3 regions of the Kitasatospora sp. NPDC001660 genome follow, and region 2 is predicted to be linked to each of the others. Evidence: predicted binding sites of a transcription regulator. Region 2 holds the regulator's gene; each other region holds the start of a gene.
What was found. Region 2 encodes HspR, which represses chaperone genes until heat shock. Its sites were predicted from a motif close to TTGAGNNNNNNNNNCTCAA; they were not measured.
Positions count from the first base shown of each region.

Region 1: the regulator HspR is predicted to act here: its motif matches at 2,551-2,569, upstream of lon (endopeptidase La).
Region 3: the regulator HspR is predicted to act here: its motif matches at 2,601-2,619, upstream of dnaK (molecular chaperone DnaK).

Region 1 covers NZ_JBSFGU010000002.1:253,968-259,765, forward strand. The annotation lists gene ACWCXH_RS03095 (sensor histidine kinase) at 1-244, opposite strand, end outside; gene ACWCXH_RS03100 (response regulator transcription factor) at 323-1,060, opposite strand; gene ACWCXH_RS03105 (rhomboid-like protein) at 1,637-2,446, shown strand; gene lon (endopeptidase La) at 2,592-4,985, shown strand; gene ACWCXH_RS03115 (GtrA family protein) at 5,221-5,784, shown strand.
Region 2 covers NZ_JBSFGU010000003.1:108,229-114,026, reverse strand. The annotation lists gene ACWCXH_RS04135 (LuxR C-terminal-related transcriptional regulator) at 1-418, shown strand, start outside; gene ACWCXH_RS04130 (hypothetical protein) at 426-1,052, opposite strand; gene ACWCXH_RS04125 (LuxR family transcriptional regulator) at 1,671-2,672, opposite strand; gene ACWCXH_RS04120 (heat shock protein transcriptional repressor HspR) at 2,876-3,391, opposite strand; gene dnaJ (molecular chaperone DnaJ) at 3,399-4,544, opposite strand; gene grpE (nucleotide exchange factor GrpE) at 4,711-5,331, opposite strand; gene dnaK (molecular chaperone DnaK) at 5,328-5,798, opposite strand, start outside.
Region 3 covers NZ_JBSFGU010000057.1:261-5,043, forward strand. The annotation lists partial or broken gene ACWCXH_RS34820 (amino acid permease) at 1-81, shown strand, start outside; gene ACWCXH_RS34825 (hypothetical protein) at 154-681, opposite strand; gene dnaK (molecular chaperone DnaK) at 678-2,534, opposite strand; gene ACWCXH_RS34835 (helix-turn-helix domain-containing protein) at 2,698-2,994, shown strand; gene ACWCXH_RS34840 (DUF2267 domain-containing protein) at 3,039-3,434, opposite strand; gene ACWCXH_RS34845 (DUF2267 domain-containing protein) at 3,496-3,894, opposite strand; gene ACWCXH_RS34850 (STAS domain-containing protein) at 3,951-4,316, opposite strand; gene ACWCXH_RS34855 (Hsp20/alpha crystallin family protein) at 4,337-4,771, opposite strand.

The DNA.
Region 1 (5,798 bases), on a different contig from region 2:
GCAGCGACGCGATCATCGAGAAGATCATGATGATGCGGATCTGGGTCTCGGACTTCATCGCCACGACGACCATGCCGCTCGCGAGGAAGACGGAGACGATCACGAGCAGCGCGAGCTTGCCCTTGATCGACCGGACGGGGTCGAGCGGCCGGATGTCGGCCCAGACCCGGCGGGCGGCGCGGGCGGCGAAGGTCTGCGACCGCGTGCCGTCGGCGTCCCCGTTGCGTTGCTGTGGAAAGGTCATTGGTTCCCTGTGGGTCCCCCGCGTGTGCACGGCGGTTCGGGACACGGGCCCCCCGGAGGCCCGATGCCCGAGGCGCCGCTAGGAGAGCGGGGCCTCCAGCGCGTAGCCGACGCCGTGGACGGTGCGGATCCAGCTGGCGCCGATCTTCCGGCGCAGTGCCTTGACGTGGCTGTCGACGGTGCGGGTGCCGGACGCGTCGGTCCAGTCCCACACCTCGGCCAGCAGCTGCTCGCGGGTGAGCACGGCGCGCGGCTGAGCGGCCAGGCAGGCGAGCAGGTCGAACTCGGTCGGCGTCAGGTGGACGTCGCCGGAGGCGAGGCGCACCCGGCGCTGCACGTGGTCGATCTCCAGCTCGCCGAAGCGCAGCGAGCCGAGCGCGGGCGTGCGGGCGGCCTGCTGGGCGCGCTCGACGCGGCGCAGCAGCACGTTGACCCGGGCGGCCAGTTCGCGCATGGAGAAGGGCTTGGTCATGTAGTCGTCGGCACCGACGCCGAGGCCGACCAGCAGGTCCGTCTCGTCGTCGCGCGCGGTCAGCATCAGCACCGGCACCGGTCGCTGGGCCTGGATCCGGCGGCACACTTCGAGGCCGTCGAACCCGGGCAGCATGATGTCGAGGACGACCAGGTCCGGCTGCCAGGTGTGGAAGCCGTCGACCGCGCCGGGGCCGTCGTGGGCCACGGCGACCTTGAAGCCCTCCGCGCCCAGCCGGGCCGCGATCGACTCCGCGATCGTGGGCTCGTCCTCCACCACCAGCACTCTGCGCTGGCTGCTCACCGTGCCGCCGCTGTTGCTGCTGTCCTGCTGAATTTCTGTCACGGTCACGCCACCGCCCCCAGGGCTGCGGGCCGGCCACCTGTGGGGATGGCGGGGCTCCGCTTCGTAGTCTTGTTCCGTCGTGGATTGTGCCGGGTCCGCCGTCCCGTAGCCGTGCGCGGATCGGAGGGCGGAGGTCGGACACCCGCTTCTCCCGCGCACTTCGCAGCGTACGGACAGCGGCTGCCTCCCGGCAGGTGGACCGGACGTTTCCGGCCCGTTGGGCCGGTTGTCGGCCCGCTCTCGGACCCACTCACGAGTGGGCACGGGCCGATACCTTACCCGGCGTTTTTTCACTGCGTAACGGTACGTATGCAGTCGAGTTGATGCCAAGTCGCCGGTCAGGGCCGCTACTGACGGGTCAAGTGGAAGTAGGTCTGGACCAATAGCGGAATCCGACCGGACGGCCGGTCCGCCGGTCTTCACGGGCTTTTCTCAGCTGGCTCTCAGGACCGCGACGTAACGTGATCACGACAACGCCCTGCAGGAGGGATTCCGGGCGCGCGCCGGTACGTTGGTCCCCCCGGACGGGAGTCGCGGGCCGGGGTCGGTGGCTGCGGGGCGTGGAGCGGAGGCGGCATGGCTGGACTGCGGCGCGGTGGCGGGCCGGTGGAGCCGCGCCCAGGGTCGCGCGCGCCGTCGGCCGGGCCCCCGTACGGGATGCTCCGGCTCGGGCTGCGCGCCGGGGTGGCCGAGTGGCTGCTGGCCCGGGTGCCGACGCCCCGGCGCAACCCTTTCGCGCTCGGATATCTGGCCGTGGTGGGTGCCACCACGGCCTTTGCCAAACTCGCGGATCCGGATCTCGTCCTGCGGCTGCAGCAGGCCTCCAGTTCGGACGGCCACAATCTTTTGCACCACCCGATGCGAGCCCTGCTGCTCAGCGGTTTCTGGGTGGCCGGCGAGGTGTGGATGCCGTACCTGTGGGGATTCGCCTTCACCGTCGCGCCGCTGGAACGCCGGGTCGGCTCCCGGCGGGCGGCGGCGGTCTTCGCGATCGGGCACGTCACGGCCACGCTGCTGTCCCAGGTGGTGGTGATCACCGCCGTGGAGACCGGGCAGCTGGAGCCCGCGGCGATGGACTACCTCGACATCGGCGTCAGCTACGGCGTGCTGGTCAGTCTCGGCGCGCTCGCCGGACTGCTCTCCTGGCGCGGGCGGCTGCTGGCGCTGGGGGGTGCCGCGGTGCTGATCGCCGAGCAGATCGCCACCGAGAGCGACCTGGTCACCGCGGTGGGCCACCCGGCGGCGGTGCTCACCGGCGTGGCGCTGTGGCGCTGGCTGCGCCGCAGGCCCGGAGGCCGGCTGCACCTGCTGCGCGCGGAGGTGCCGGAGGCCGGTCCCGCGCCCGCGTCCGCGTCCGGCGGGGCCCCGGTCTTGGATGTCCGTTAACTCGTTCGGGGGTTTTTGACGACCTTCCGGCGACCCCCGCCGGCACCCCTTTTCCGTTCGCTCACGGCGAACACGGATCGGGGAACACGCGGCGCCCCGGAAGCCTTAGTCAGGTCGACTCAAGTTCACTGACTGGGGAGAGATCATGGCATCGACGTCCACACCGCTCACCCTGCCCGTGCTGCCGCTCGACGACGAGGTCGTCCTGCCGGGCATGGTGGTCCCGCTGGACCTGAAGGACACCGAGGTGCGCGCCGCGGTGGAGGCCGCCCGCGCGGCGGCCGGCGGCGGCAAGCCGCAGGTCCTGCTGGTCCCGCGGGTGGACGGCTCGTACGCGGCGGTCGGCACGCTCGCCACCGTCGAGCAGGTCGGCCGACTGGCGGACGGGGAGCCGGCCGCGCTGGTGCGCGCCGTGCGCCGGGTCCGGATCGGCGTCGGCACCACCGGGCCGGGCGCCGCCCTCTGGGTCGAGACCACGCCGTTCCGGGAGTCCTCGGTGGGCGTGCCGGTGGCCGGCCGGGCCGCCGAGCTGGTCAAGGAGTACAAGGCGCTGTCCACCCAGTGGCTGCGCAAGCGCGGCGCCTGGCAGATCGTCGACCGGGTGGCCCAGATCGAGGGCGTCGGCGAGCTCGCCGACAACATCGGCTACGCGCCCTTCGCCACCGCCGAGCAGAAGCTCAAGGTGCTGCTGGAGGCCGACCAGGTCGCCCGCCTGGAGTACGCGCTGACGCTGCTGCGCGACCACCTCGCCGAGGAGGAGGTCAACGACTCGATCCGCAAGGACGTCGAGGAGGGCGTGGCCAAGCAGCAGAAGGAGTTCCTGCTGCGCCGCCAGCTGGAGGCCGTCCGCAAGGAGCTGGCCGAGCTGAACGGCGACCCGGCCGACGAGGAGGGCGACTACCGCGCCCGGGTCGAGGCCGCCGACCTGCCGACGACGGTCCGCGAGGCGGCCCTGAAGGAGGTCGACAAGCTGGAGCGTTCATCCGACCAGTCCCCCGAGGGCTCGTGGATCCGCACCTGGCTGGACACCGTCCTGGAGCTGCCGTGGAACGAGCGCACCGAGGACGCGTACGACATCGCCGGCGCCCGTGCGGTGCTGGACGCGGACCACGCCGGTCTCGCCGACGTCAAGGACCGCATCGTCGAGTACCTCGCCGTGCGCAAGCGCCGGGCCGATCAGGGGCTCGGGCTGGTCGGCGGGCGCCGGGGAGGAGCGGTGCTGGCGCTGGTCGGCCCGCCCGGGGTCGGCAAGACCTCGCTCGGCGAGAGCGTGGCCCGCGCGATGGGCCGCACGTTCGTCCGGGTCGCGCTCGGCGGAGTCCGGGACGAGGCCGAGATCCGCGGCCACCGGCGCACCTACGTCGGCGCGCTGCCCGGCCGCCTCGTGCGGGCGATCAAGGAAGCCGGCTCGATGAACCCGGTCGTCCTGCTCGACGAGATCGACAAGGTCGGCTCCGACTACCGGGGCGACCCGGCCGCCGCCCTGCTGGAGGTGCTGGACCCGGCGCAGAACCACACCTTCCGGGACCACTACCTGGAGGTCGAGCTCGACCTGTCCGACGTCGTCTTCCTCGCCACCGCCAACGTGCTGGAGGCCATCCCCGAGCCGCTGCTCGACCGGATGGAGCTCGTCCGCCTCGACGGCTACACCGAGGACGAGAAGGTCGTCATCGCCCGCGACCACCTGCTCCCGCGCCAGCTGGAGCGGGCCGGGCTCGGCGGCGAGCAGGTCGGCGTCGACGAGTCGGCGCTGCGCAGGCTCGCCGGGGAGTACACCCGCGAGGCCGGCGTGCGGAACCTGGAACGCTCGATCGCCCGGGTGCTGCGCAAGATCGCCGCGCAGGCCGAGCTCGGCGAGCGCGACCTGCCCGCCACGATCGGCGCGGACGACCTGCGCGCCCTGATCGGCCGCCCGCACCACGTGCCGGAGGCCGCCCAGGAGCCGGCCGAGCGGCGCACCGCCGTCCCCGGCGTGGCCACCGGCCTCGCGGTGACCGGGGCCGGCGGCGACGTCCTCTACATCGAGGCCTCGCTCGCCGACGCCGAGACCGGCGGCACCGGGCTGACCCTGACCGGACAGCTGGGCGACGTCATGAAGGAGTCCGCGCACATCGCGCTCTCCTTCCTGCGCTCGCGCGGCGCCGAGCTGGAGCTGCCGGTCACCTCGCTGCGCGACCGCGGCGTGCACCTGCACGTCCCGGCCGGGGCCGTCCCCAAGGACGGGCCGAGCGCCGGCATCACCATGACCACCGCGCTCGCCTCGCTGCTCTCCGGCCGCAAGGTGCGCACGGACGTGGCGATGACGGGCGAGGTGTCGCTGACCGGGCGGGTGCTGCCGATCGGCGGGGTGAAGCAGAAGCTGCTCGCCGCCGACCGGGCCGGGGTCACCACGGTGATCATCCCCAAGCGCAACGAGGCCGACCTGGACGACGTCCCGGCCGAGGTGCTGGAGCGGCTCACCGTGCACCCGGTGTCGGACGTCCGGGAGGTGCTCACGCTGGCCCTCGAACCGGCCGAGGTGCTCGTCGCCGCCGCCTGACGCGGGTCCACGGCCCGGGCGGAGCAGTACGGCTGCTCCGCCCGGCGCCCATCGCAACCTCCGCCGGGTGGACCGCCCCGCCGGGTTCCTCGGCGGGGCTTCCGCTTCGGCGCGCTCCGGACGGTCGGCTCGATCGCACCCGGCGGAGTGGTCCACCAGGGCGCGACCGCCGGCGTCCTGAGGACTTCCGCCGAGTGATCCGGGGGGACGGCACGCCGCGTGCGAGACTGCCAAGATGCCGTCCCCCACTCAGCGCGTTCTGGCCCGGGTGCCGGCGAGGCTGCGCCCGTTCCTGGTGCGGCACCGCAGGCTGGTGAAGTTCCTGCTGGTGGGCGGCACCTGCTTCGTGCTCACCACGGTGATCAACTTCGAACTGAAGTTCACCGTCCTGGAGCACAAGCCGGTGGTCGCACTGACCATCGCGACCGTGATCGCCACCGTCGTCTCCTACGTGCTGAACCGCCGCTGGGCCTTCCGGGCCCAGGGGCAGCGGCGTGAGGCGGCGCTGTTCTTCCTGGTCAGCGCGGTGGCGATCGCCGTCAACGACGTGCCGCTGGCGATCTCGCGGTACGTCCTCGACCTGCGCGAGCCGTACGTCGGCTCCCTCACCCAGGAGGTCGCGGACTTCCTCAGCGGCATGATCGTCGGCACCTTCGTGGCGATGTTCTTCCGCTTCTGGGCGATGCAGCGCTGGGTGTTCACCCGCCTCGCCGAGCCCGTCGGCACGAGAGCGCAGCCGTCCCTCGAACCCGGTTACGCTGCACACGAGACGCCCCGGGAGACACCCAGGGCGAGGTGAGGCCGGGTGACCGC
Region 2 (5,798 bases):
TCTGACCGAGCTCGGCTGCCAGATCCGCGTGACGCAGTTCCAGCTCTCCAAGATGATGATCTTCGACCGTGCGGTGGCCGTCATCCCCGCCGCTCGTGACTTCGGCAGCGCGGCCTTCGTCGAGGACCCGGCCACGGTGGGCTTCCTGGTCGAGCTGTTCGAGCAGCAGTGGCAGCAGGCCGAGGGCGTGAACTGGGCCGCGCTGGCCGCCGGCGCCACCGGTCCCACCGTCCACGAGCAGGTGGGCCGGCTGCTGGCGAACGGGCTCACACAGCGGGCGATCGCGAGCCGCATGGGGCTGAGCGAGCGGACCGTGGCCGGTCACATCGCCCGGCTGCGTGAGCTGTACGACGCGGAGACGCTGTTCCAACTGGGCTGGCAGATGCGGGGATCCCGGACGGGGGAGTCCGGTGGGTGACCGCGCGTCAGCCGGTGGCGGCGCCCGACGGCCAGTAGCCGGCGCGGCCGACCGCGGGGGGCTGCTGGCGGGGGACGTTGAACTGCTCGCCGGGGGCGGTCCAGAAGCCCTCGCGCAGGGACAGGGCCATGCCGGCCCAGTCGAGCGCGGTCTCGACGGTGTGGTTGAGCGCCTCCTGCGACCAGGTGTCGTCGAAGACCAGCGGCAGGACGGGGGCGACCTGCTCGATGGTGGCGATCAGCGGGTTGTGCGTGATGGCCTCGTCGACGAGGAGGACGATCGGCTTGCGCAGCGCGGAGGCCCAGCCCAGTTCCAGGCTCACCCCCGCCGACAGCGGCGCTCCGACGTAGGCGAACACCAGGTCCGCCGACTGCAGCGCCCGGAAGTCCGACGGAACCCGCGGCTCCGGCGCCCGGCCGGCGACGGTCCAGGCGTCGCTGTGGTGCGCGCTGTACACCGCGGCACCGCTGCGGAGCAGGGTGGTGCGAAGCGTCGTCAGCCGCGTCCGGCTGGCGAGCGTCACCACACTGTCCGCCGGCCCGGTCAGCCGCATCAGCGGCGCGGCCAGAAACACACGTGCACGCCGACCCTCGGGGGCCTGGCTGTCGTGGTGACGCAGGTAGGGCTCACTCATGTCGACTCCGGGGGAAGTGCGCCGAGGCTGAGCTGCTCGCTGCCGACGCTGGTCGTAGAGATAAGACTGGCGGAATTTGGACGGATATATCGCTTTTCGACGCCCAATCCGGTGCAGCGACCTGATCGGAAGATCCGGGCGTCATGTGAGGCGGGCGTGAGTTGATCGTCCACCGAGCAGGCGCGGCAGTCCACTGATGCGTGGTGTCATCCGTCTGCATGGCAGAGAGATGACACCCCTGGCCAGCTGAACGCGCCCGTGACAGCCAGAACGCCGTATGGCAGCATTTGAGCGTTTGATGGACGTGCCGCGCGTGGCTCCGCATCGGCAGGTCGCTAGAGGATGGGGTGTACGCGAGTGTCTCGTAAGCGTCAGGCCGCAAAGGCGGCCCTTGTGGCGATAGCCGCCAGTGTCCTCACAATGCTGGGCGTCGGCGTGGCATGTACTGACCATGGTGCAGACGGTTCCGTGCATGTCAACTATTCAATTTCCAGCGCCGATGCGGACGTTGCGTCCTTGGCCACCGGCACCGTCCTGGACAACGACCACTCCTGGACGTGACCGCCGCCACTCCGGTATTGATTCGTCGGCTGCGCGGCGCGAATGGAAGAGGGCGCGCTATGAGGCGTTGTCGGATTCTCTCGACGACCGCGCGAGGGCATACCCGAGCTGGAAGAGGGAATCCACGTTGTAGTCCTCGCGCATCTCTGCGAGATGCCGTGCCAGGGTGCGCTCACTGATGCCGAGCCGACGGGCGATCACTCGGTGGTTCGTGCCTTCCAGCATCAGGTCGATTATGGTCTGCCGCAGGCTGGAGACCACCTGCTGAGGGATGGTTCGGCTGCCGTTGAAATCGAGCCCTCTGTTCCAGTTCCGCTCGAAGACCTCATGAGTGAGGAAGTGTATGACGGCGGGGTCGTAGATGAAGGCGGCCAGGTTCAGGTCCTCGGCCACCGGAATGACGGCGAGGATTCTGTCGATGATGATCAGCCGGGTATAGGGCTCGTCGAGGGTCCGAAACTTTCCGCCGGCCTCGGTGAGCGTCCCCACGTAGTCCCTGGTGGGCGGATGGTAGCGGGTACTCGGATGGTAGATCGTTCGCGTCGAGATACCTCTCTTCAGGTCCTCCAGGTCTTCGGCCAGAGTGCCGGAGAGTACGTCCGGAGGGCGCGGGCCGCCGGGCTGGGCGGCGAGTACCTCTTCTTTTGCCGAGGCGACGGCGTTGTTGATGCGCTGGTTGATGACGGCCTTGCCGCGGACGTATTCGATCGTGCCGCCCGCTGATTCGGGCTTGTGGAATGCGTCCGCGAGGCCCTGCAGGTCGCCGGGTATGGATACCGCACGAGAGAGGAGTTCGAGGGCCTGGCGCTGCCATATGACGCTGAGTCCGGACGCGAGCTGTTTCGGGTCGACGGCCACCAGGACCTGGGGATCATCCGCGTCGGGTACGAGCAGCCCTATCTGCAGGAGCTCGGCCAGATTGCTCTGCTCATCGTTGTCGACGTCTTTGCGGGCAATCCGTCCGTGTTCGCGAATGATTGTCAGGTAGAGCTCATGTGCGCCGGGAGACAAGGTGCCCGTCGCGCCGACGCCCGAATTTGCTTCGTCCCTCCCGATCATTCACGGCTCCTTCTCGATGGACGATCCGGCCTCAGGATGCGCTGACACCTCGCTGGCCGATCTTAGACCGCATTGCGGGCACGGGACCGAGGTGTTCCACCTCCTTTTGACCGAGGTGGCCGAGTGGAACCCTCTCACCAAAGCCGAGCCGCCGGCACCCCCCGGACAGGAGGGAGCCGGCGGCTGGGGGCTGTGCGACCGAGTCAGCGCTTCGGGCGCCAGACGACCAGGGCGCTCGACTGGGGTGTCGGGGGCTGGTACGGGACGAGGTCGCGGCGGTAGGAGGCGTGGACGGCGGCCTCGCGCTGCTGGAGTGCGGTGGCGGCGCCCTCCAGGGAGTCGGCCAGTTCGGCGATGCGCGACTGGAGGGCGGTGACCTGGTTCTCCAGCTCGATGATCCGCTTGATGCCGGCCAGGTTGATGCCCTCGTCCTGGGAGAGCCGCTGGACCTCGCGCAGCTGCTGGATGTCGCGGGCGGAGTAGCGGCGGCCGCGGCCGGCGGTGCGGTCGGGGCTGACCAGGCCGAGGCGGTCGTACTGGCGCAGGGTCTGCGGGTGCAGGCCGGAGAGTTCGGCGGCCACCGAGATCACGTACACCGGGGTGTCCTCGGTGAGCATGTAGGGGGGCGGCGCCGCGGCGCGCCGGGGGCGGCGGCCGTCGCCGGGCAGGCCTTCGCCGAGGCCGGGGCCGATCGGGCTGTCGGGGGTCATCGGGGACATCTGGTCGTCACGCTCCCTTCGCCGCCCGGAACAGGGCGGCTCGCGGGTCGTCGGAGGCGGTGGCCTCGCGGTACTGCTCCAGGGCGGACAGCGCGTCGCCGGTGACGTGCTGCGGCACCACGACCTCGACGGTGACGAGGAGGTCGCCGCGGGTGCCGTCCTTGCGGGTGGCGCCCTTGCCGCGGGCGCGCATGGTGAGGCCGTTGGCGCTGCCCGGGGGCAGCTTGAGCTTCACGGCCGGGCCGTTCAGCGTGGGCACCTCGATGGTGCCGCCCAGCGCGGCCTCGGGAAAGGTGACCGGGACGGTGACGGTGAGGTTGTCGCCCTTGCGGCCGAAGACGGGGTGCGCGTCGACGTGCACGGTGACGTAGAGGTCGCCGGGCTGGCCGCCGCGTTCGCCCTGGGCGCCCTTGCCCTTGAGCCGGATGCGCTGGGCGTCCTGGACGCCGGCCGGGATGCGGACCTGCATGGTGCGGGCGGAGCTGGCCCGGCCGCTGCCGTGGCAGTCGGTGCAGGGGTCGTCGACGATCATGCCGCGGCCCTTGCAGTCCTTGCAGGGCTCGGAGAGCGCGAACGCGCCCTGGCCGCGGCTGACGGTGCCGGCGCCGACGCAGGTCGGGCAGACCCGCGGGGTGGTGCCGGACTTGGCGCCGGTGCCATTGCAGACGCGGCAGGGGGCCTGGCTGGTCATCCGCAGCGGGACGGTCGCGCCGTCGACGGCCTCCTCGAAGGAGAGGGTGACCTCGGTCTCGACGTCGGCGCCGCGCCGGGGCTGGGCCTGCCGGCCGCCGCGGTTGAAGAGGCCGCCGAAGACGTCGCCGATGCCGCCGCTGCCGCCCTGGCTGCCGCTGAAGAGGTCGCCGAAGTCGAAGCTGTAGCTGCCGGTGCCGGGCCCGCCGGAGCGGAAGCCGCCGTTGGCGAAGAGGCTGCGGGCCTCGTCGTACTCCTTGCGGCGCTTCTCGTCGGACAGGACGTCGTACGCCTCGGAGATGTCCTTGAAGCGCTCCTCGGCCTTGGCGTCGCCCTTGTTGGCGTCCGGGTGGAACTCGCGCGCCAGCTTCCGGTAGGTCTTCTTGATCTCGGTGGCGGTGGCGTCCTTGGGCACGCCGAGGACCTTGTAATAGTCCTTCTCGACAAAGTCCTTGCCACTCATGGCTTCCGCCACCTCCCGATGTCCATCGTCACTGCGTTGTCAACAGCCCGGTCGCGCAGGCCTGTTGCCGACAGCGCGCTGCGGAGCCGGCCGCCGTACTTGCCGGCGTACGACTCCGCAGCGCGCTGGTTGTCAGCTGTGACAGGCTGTCACCTGTCGCAGGTTGTCAGCTGTCCGCGCCACCGTCGGCCTTGTCCGACTTGTCGGACTTGGCGGCGTCGGTGTCCGGCCCGGACGTGGTCTGGGTGCCCGGCTGGGGCTCCGCGACCGCGACCATCGCCGGGCGGATGATCCGCTCGCCGATCCGGTAGCCGGGCTGGAGGATCTGCACGCAGGTGTCCTCGGTGACGTCCGAGGAGTAGCTGTGCATCAGCGCCTCGTGCATGGTCGGGTCGAAGGGCTCGCCCTCCTTGCCGAACTGCTGGAGGCCCAGCTTGGCGACGACCGTCTCCAGCGACTCGGCGACGGACTTGAAGCCGCCGGTGACCTCGCCGTGCTCGCGGGCGCGGCCGATGTCGTCCAGGACCGGGATCAGGGACTCCAGGATGTTGGAGACCGCGATCTCGCGGACCGTCAGCCGGTCGCGCTCGACCCGCTTGCGGTAGTTCTGGTACTCGGCCTGGAGGCGCTGGAGGTCCGCGGTGCGCTCGGTGGCCTCGCGCTTGGCGGCGGCCAGCTCGGCCGACGCGTCGCCGGAGCCGGCGGCGGCCTCCTCGGCGGCCTTGATCACGGCCTCCTCGGCGGCGGAGTCGTCGCCGGACTTGCCGCCCTGCGGCTTGTCCGTCATGCCGCACCGCCCTTGGGCTTGTCGTGCTTCTCCTCGTCCACGATCTCGGCGTCGACGACGTCGTCGTCCTTGCCGTGGGCGGCGGAGTCGCCGGCGGGGGCGGCACCGGCGGCGTCGGCGTTGGCGTAGAGGGCCTGGCCGAGCTTCTGCGCGGTGGTGGAGACCTTCTCCGAGGCCTCGCGGATCTTCGCGATGTCCTCGCCCTTCAGGGCCTCCTTGAGCTCGCCGATGGCGGACTCGACCTCGGTCTTGACGTCGGCCGGGAGCTTGTCGGCGTTGTCGGCGATGAACTTCTCGGTCGAGTAGACGAGCTGCTCGGCGGAGTTGCGGGTCTCGACGGACTCGCGGCGCTTGTGGTCCTCGTCCGCGTACTGCTCGGCCTCGCGGCGCATGCGGTCGACCTCGTCCTTCGGCAGCGAGGAGCCGCCGGTGACGGTCATCTTCTGCTCCTTGCCGGTGCCGAGGTC
Region 3 (4,783 bases), on a different contig from region 2:
CTGATCGCCGCAGCGTTGGTCGCCGGCTGGTACGCGATCCGCGGGCGCATCGCGCGCACCGCCGCCGGAGCCGACGACTGAACCCGGGCGGCCCGGGGGGAGCCGCGGACCCACCGCGCATCCGCCCGGGCCCGCCGCCCCCAGGCACACAGGTCAGTAGCCCACCGAGCCCCCGGAAGCCGATCTGCCCCCCGACCCCAAGCACTGGCCGCCCGCGCCCGCGCGGCCAGCGAGCGGACGACTTCCCGTGTTCCGGCCACGCCCCAGCCTCACGTGCGGTAGAGCCCTTCGCAGACACTGCCGCCCGCCCACCGGCTGAGGCCGTCGGGTGCGGACGGGCAACGCCGCGTGTTCGGCGAGGTTGCGCAGTGCGGCGAGCCGGCGGAAGTTGTCGTACTCGGCCTTCACCCGCTGCAGGTCTTGAGTCCGCTCGGCCAGCGCGGCGCGCAGCGACTCACCGCCCGCTCCCGCAGGAGCTTGGCCGGGCGAGGGTGCGGCGCCGCCACCGAGCAGGGCGCTGGCGGGGCCGCCGGCACCCTGCTGGCCACTGGGCTTGGCGAGCCGTTCCTCGCTTCCGGGCCGAAGTTGCAGGGTGTCCGGGTCGATGCGCCGCTTGTCGCGGATGACCACAGGCGGGCGCTGCTCTTCGGGTTTCTTCCTCGGCCTGGACGGGGTGGTCATGCGGCGCCTCGCTTGTGCTCGTCCTCGTCCACGATCTCGGCGTCCACGACCTCCTCTCCTTCCTCGCCCTGGGTGCCGGTTGCGCCGCCACCTGGTGCACCGGGGGCGGTCTGGGCGTAGATGGCCTGGCCCAGTTTCTGGCTGACCTGGGCGACCTTGTCGCTCGCTGCGCGGATCGCGGCGGTGTCCTCGCCCTTGAGCTTGTCCTTCAGCTCCGCCAGGGCCGTCTCCACCTCGTTCTTCACGTCGGCCGGGACCTTGTCCTGGTTGTCCTGAAGGAACTTCTCGGTGCTGTAGGCGAGTTGCTCGCCCTGGTTTCGGGTCTCGGCGGCCTCCTTGCGGCGGCGGTCCTCCTCCGCGTGCTGCTCGGCTTCCCGGATCATGCGGTCGATGTCGTCCTTCGGCAGGGCGGAGCCGCCGGTGACGGTCATCTTCTGTTCCTTGCCGGTGCCGAGGTCCTTCGCGGCCACGTGCATGATGCCGTTGGCGTCGATGTCGAAGGTGACCTCGATCTGCGGCATCCCGCGCGGGGCCGGTGCGATGCCGGTCAGCTCGAACATGCCGAGCTTCTTGTTGTACGCGGCGATCTCCCGCTCGCCCTGGTAGACCTGCACGGTCACCGAGGGCTGGTTGTCCTCGGCCGTGGTGAAGACCTCCGAGCGGCGGGTCGGGATCGTGGTGTTGCGCTCGATCAGTTTGGTCATGATGCCGCCCTTGGTCTCGATGCCCAGGGACAGCGGGGTGACGTCGAGCAGCAGGACGTCCTTGACCTCGCCCTTGAGCACGCCGGCCTGCAGGGCGGCGCCGATGGCGACGACCTCGTCCGGGTTGACGCCCTTGTGCGGGTCTTTGCCGGTGAGCTTCTTCACCAGGTCGGTGACGGCGGGCATACGGGTGGAGCCGCCGACCAGGATGACGTGGTCGACGTCCTTCACCTCGATCTTGGTGTCCTTGACGGCCTGGTGGAACGGGCCCTCGCAGCGCTCCAGCAGATCGGCGGTGAGCTGCTGGAACTGGGCGCGGGTGAGCTTCTCGTCCAGGTGGAGAGCGCCTTCGGCGGAGGCCGTGATGTAGGGCAGGTTGATCGTCGTCTCCGTGGCCGCCGACAGCTCGATCTTCGCCTTCTCCGCGGCCTCCCGGAGCCGCTGGGCTGCCATCTTGTCCTTGGACAGGTCGATGCCGTAGCCGTTCTTGAACTGCTTGACCAGGTGGTCGACGATCCGCTGGTCCCAGTCGTCACCGCCCAGGTGGGTGTCACCGGAGGTGGCCTTCACCTCCACCACGCCCTCGCCGATCTCCAGCAGCGACACGTCGAACGTGCCGCCGCCGAGGTCGAAGACCAGCACCGTCTGGTCGTTCTCCTTGTCCAGGCCGTACGCCAGGGCGGCGGAGGTCGGCTCGTTGATGATCCGCGCCACCTTCAGGCCCGCGATCTCACCTGCCTCCTTGGTAGCCGTGCGCTGGGAATCGTTGAAGTACGCGGGCACGGTGATCACCGCGTCCGTCACGTCCTCACCCAGGTAGGACTCGGCGTCGCGCTTCAGCTTCTGCAGCACCCGCGCCGAGATCTCCTGCGCGGTGTACCGCTTGCCGTTCACATCCCCTTTCTCCGGGAACCGCCAGCCGCTCTCGCCCATGTGCCGCTTCACCGAGCGGGCCGTGCGGTCCACATTGGTCACGGCCTGCCGCTTGGCGACCTCGCCGACCAGCACCTCGCCGCCCTTGCCGAAAGCCACCACCGACGGGGTGGTCCGGGCGCCCTCGGCGTTGGCGATGACGGCCGGCTCGCCGCCCTCCAGCACGCAGACCACCGAGTTCGTCGTTCCCAGGTCGATACCGACTGCGCGTGACATTGCCGGGCCTCCTCTCCTGCTATTCCTGCTATCCCTCCCGCCTTGCCTCAGCGGGAGGAATGAAACTTGAGCCTCATGGACTCAATGGTAAGTCGATGGCTGCGGCTGGAGGAAATCTGTAACGTGGAAGTGAGGTTTCAGCGAGCGGCGAGGTGAGGTCGCGGTGGTGGAGCTGCCCATTGATGACGCGGATGCCGCGCTGTACACGGTGGGGCAGGTCGCCGCGATGCTGCACGTCCAGGTGGCGTTCCTGCGGCGACTGGACGAGCTGGGCGCGGTCGTGCCCGTGCGCTCGTCGGGTGGCCAGCGGAGATACTCGCGCCGGGAGATCAACCGTGTCGCGGCCCTGGTGAAGCTGATCAGCGAGGGACTGACCCTGGAAGGCGCGCGCCGGGGACTCGATCTCCAGGTCCGGGTGGAGCAGCTGGAGGCCGACCTGGACCGGGCCCGCGGCCAGTGACGTCGAACGCCCGTCGCCTGGGCCCAACCCGGGCCGGCTGAGGTTCAAGCGGCGGCGAGGTCGGCGCGGCCGAACAGGAGCGCGTAACCGCGGGGCAGGTGGGCGAGGAGGCGGTCGGTGAGCCGCTCGCCGCCGAGGGATTCGAGGGCGGCCAGGACGGAGGAGACGTCCCAGCGGGCGCCGGTGAGGCTGGTCTCCAGGGCTCGGGCGACAGCTTCGACGAAGGCGGGCGCGGCGACGGGTTCGGGCAGGGGGATCTGCGAGGCGAAGACGGCGCGGGCCCTCTCAGGGAGCGCGGCGGCCAGCTCGCAGCGTTCCTCGCCGGTCAGCTGGGAGCCGAGAACGGCCAGGACCGCATCGAAGACGCGTTCGGCCTCCTCGTCACTCGGGTAGCGACCGAGGGTGCGGACCTGCTGGATCAGGCGGCGGTGCCGGGTCATCGCGATGGCCTTCCGGGACGGGCCGCCGCGGCGTGAGCGGCGGCACGAAAGCGGGTCAGGGTCAGTGGCCGGGTACAGGGCGGCCGAACAGGACGTCGTAGCCGGGCGGCAGCTGGAACAGGACACTCTCCATGAGGTCGTCGCCGGCGGCGTCGGCCACCGTGGACAGGACGGCGCCGATGTCCCACACGGCGGTCTTCTCGGTGGCGCCCTCGATCCAGGCGGCGGTGGCGCGCACGAACCGTTCGGGACTGAGCGGTTCAGCGGCCTGCAAGGGGTTCAACAGGATCAGGGCGAAGGTCTCGGGCAGACGGGCCGCGAGCTTCGCGCGCACGTCGCCGACCAAGTGGGCGCCGAGCAGGGCCAGCACGACGCGGGCCGCGCGGTCGGCATCCTGGGGCGTGTCGTACTCGCCGCGTTCCTGGACCTGGTCCAAGAACGCCTCCCATCGAAGAGTCACCGCGCATTCCTCCCTTCGTCCCGGCACGCTGCCGGGTACGGGCGTGCGGGAGCCGGTCAGGGGCTGGCGGCCAGACGGCGACTGAGGCTGGTGAGCTTGAGCAGCTTGGCCACGGGCCTGCCTACGCCGCGCAGAACGAGCCGCCCGCCGTACTGGTCGGCCAGATGGCGGGCCTGGACGAGGACGCCCAGACCCGAGCAGTCCATGAACGTCACCTCCGACAGGTCGAGCACCACCTCCCCGTGCGCCTCGAACGCGGCGCCCAGGCGGCAGCGAAGCCGCGGCGCGGTGGCGAGGTCGATCTCACCGCCGGCCCGTGCCGGCCGCCCATCGCACAGGGCATCGTCGGCCGGTACTGCCCGGGCCGGACCGGGGGATGCGGGGGTCTTCCGTGCCGCCCGCTCGGGGGGTGCGGGCGGCACGGAACGGCACAGGGACGCGGTCAGGCCTTGATCTCCTTGCGGCTTCCGCTGTGGCCGATGGCGATCTTGCGGGGCTTGGCCTTCTCGGCGACCGGGATCTTCAGGGTCAGCACGCCGGTGTCGTAGTCGGCGGTGATCCCCTCGGGGTCGAGTGTGTCGGAGAGCATGACCTGCCGGGAGAACACGCCGAGCGGGCGCTCGGACAGCTCCCACTTCACGTCCTCGCCCTCGTGGCGGGGGCGCCGTTCGGCCTTGACGGTCAGCATGTTCCGTTCGACATCGATGTCGATCGCGTCCGGGTCCACCCCGGGCAGGTCGAAGCAGATCACGTACTCGTCGCCGGCGCGGTAGGCGTCCAGCGGCATCGGGGTCGGCCGCGACCAGGTGCCGGTCGTGTTGAAGAACTGCTGGGTCAGCCGGTCCAGCTCGCGGAACGGGTCGGTGCGCATCAGCATCGCGAAACACCT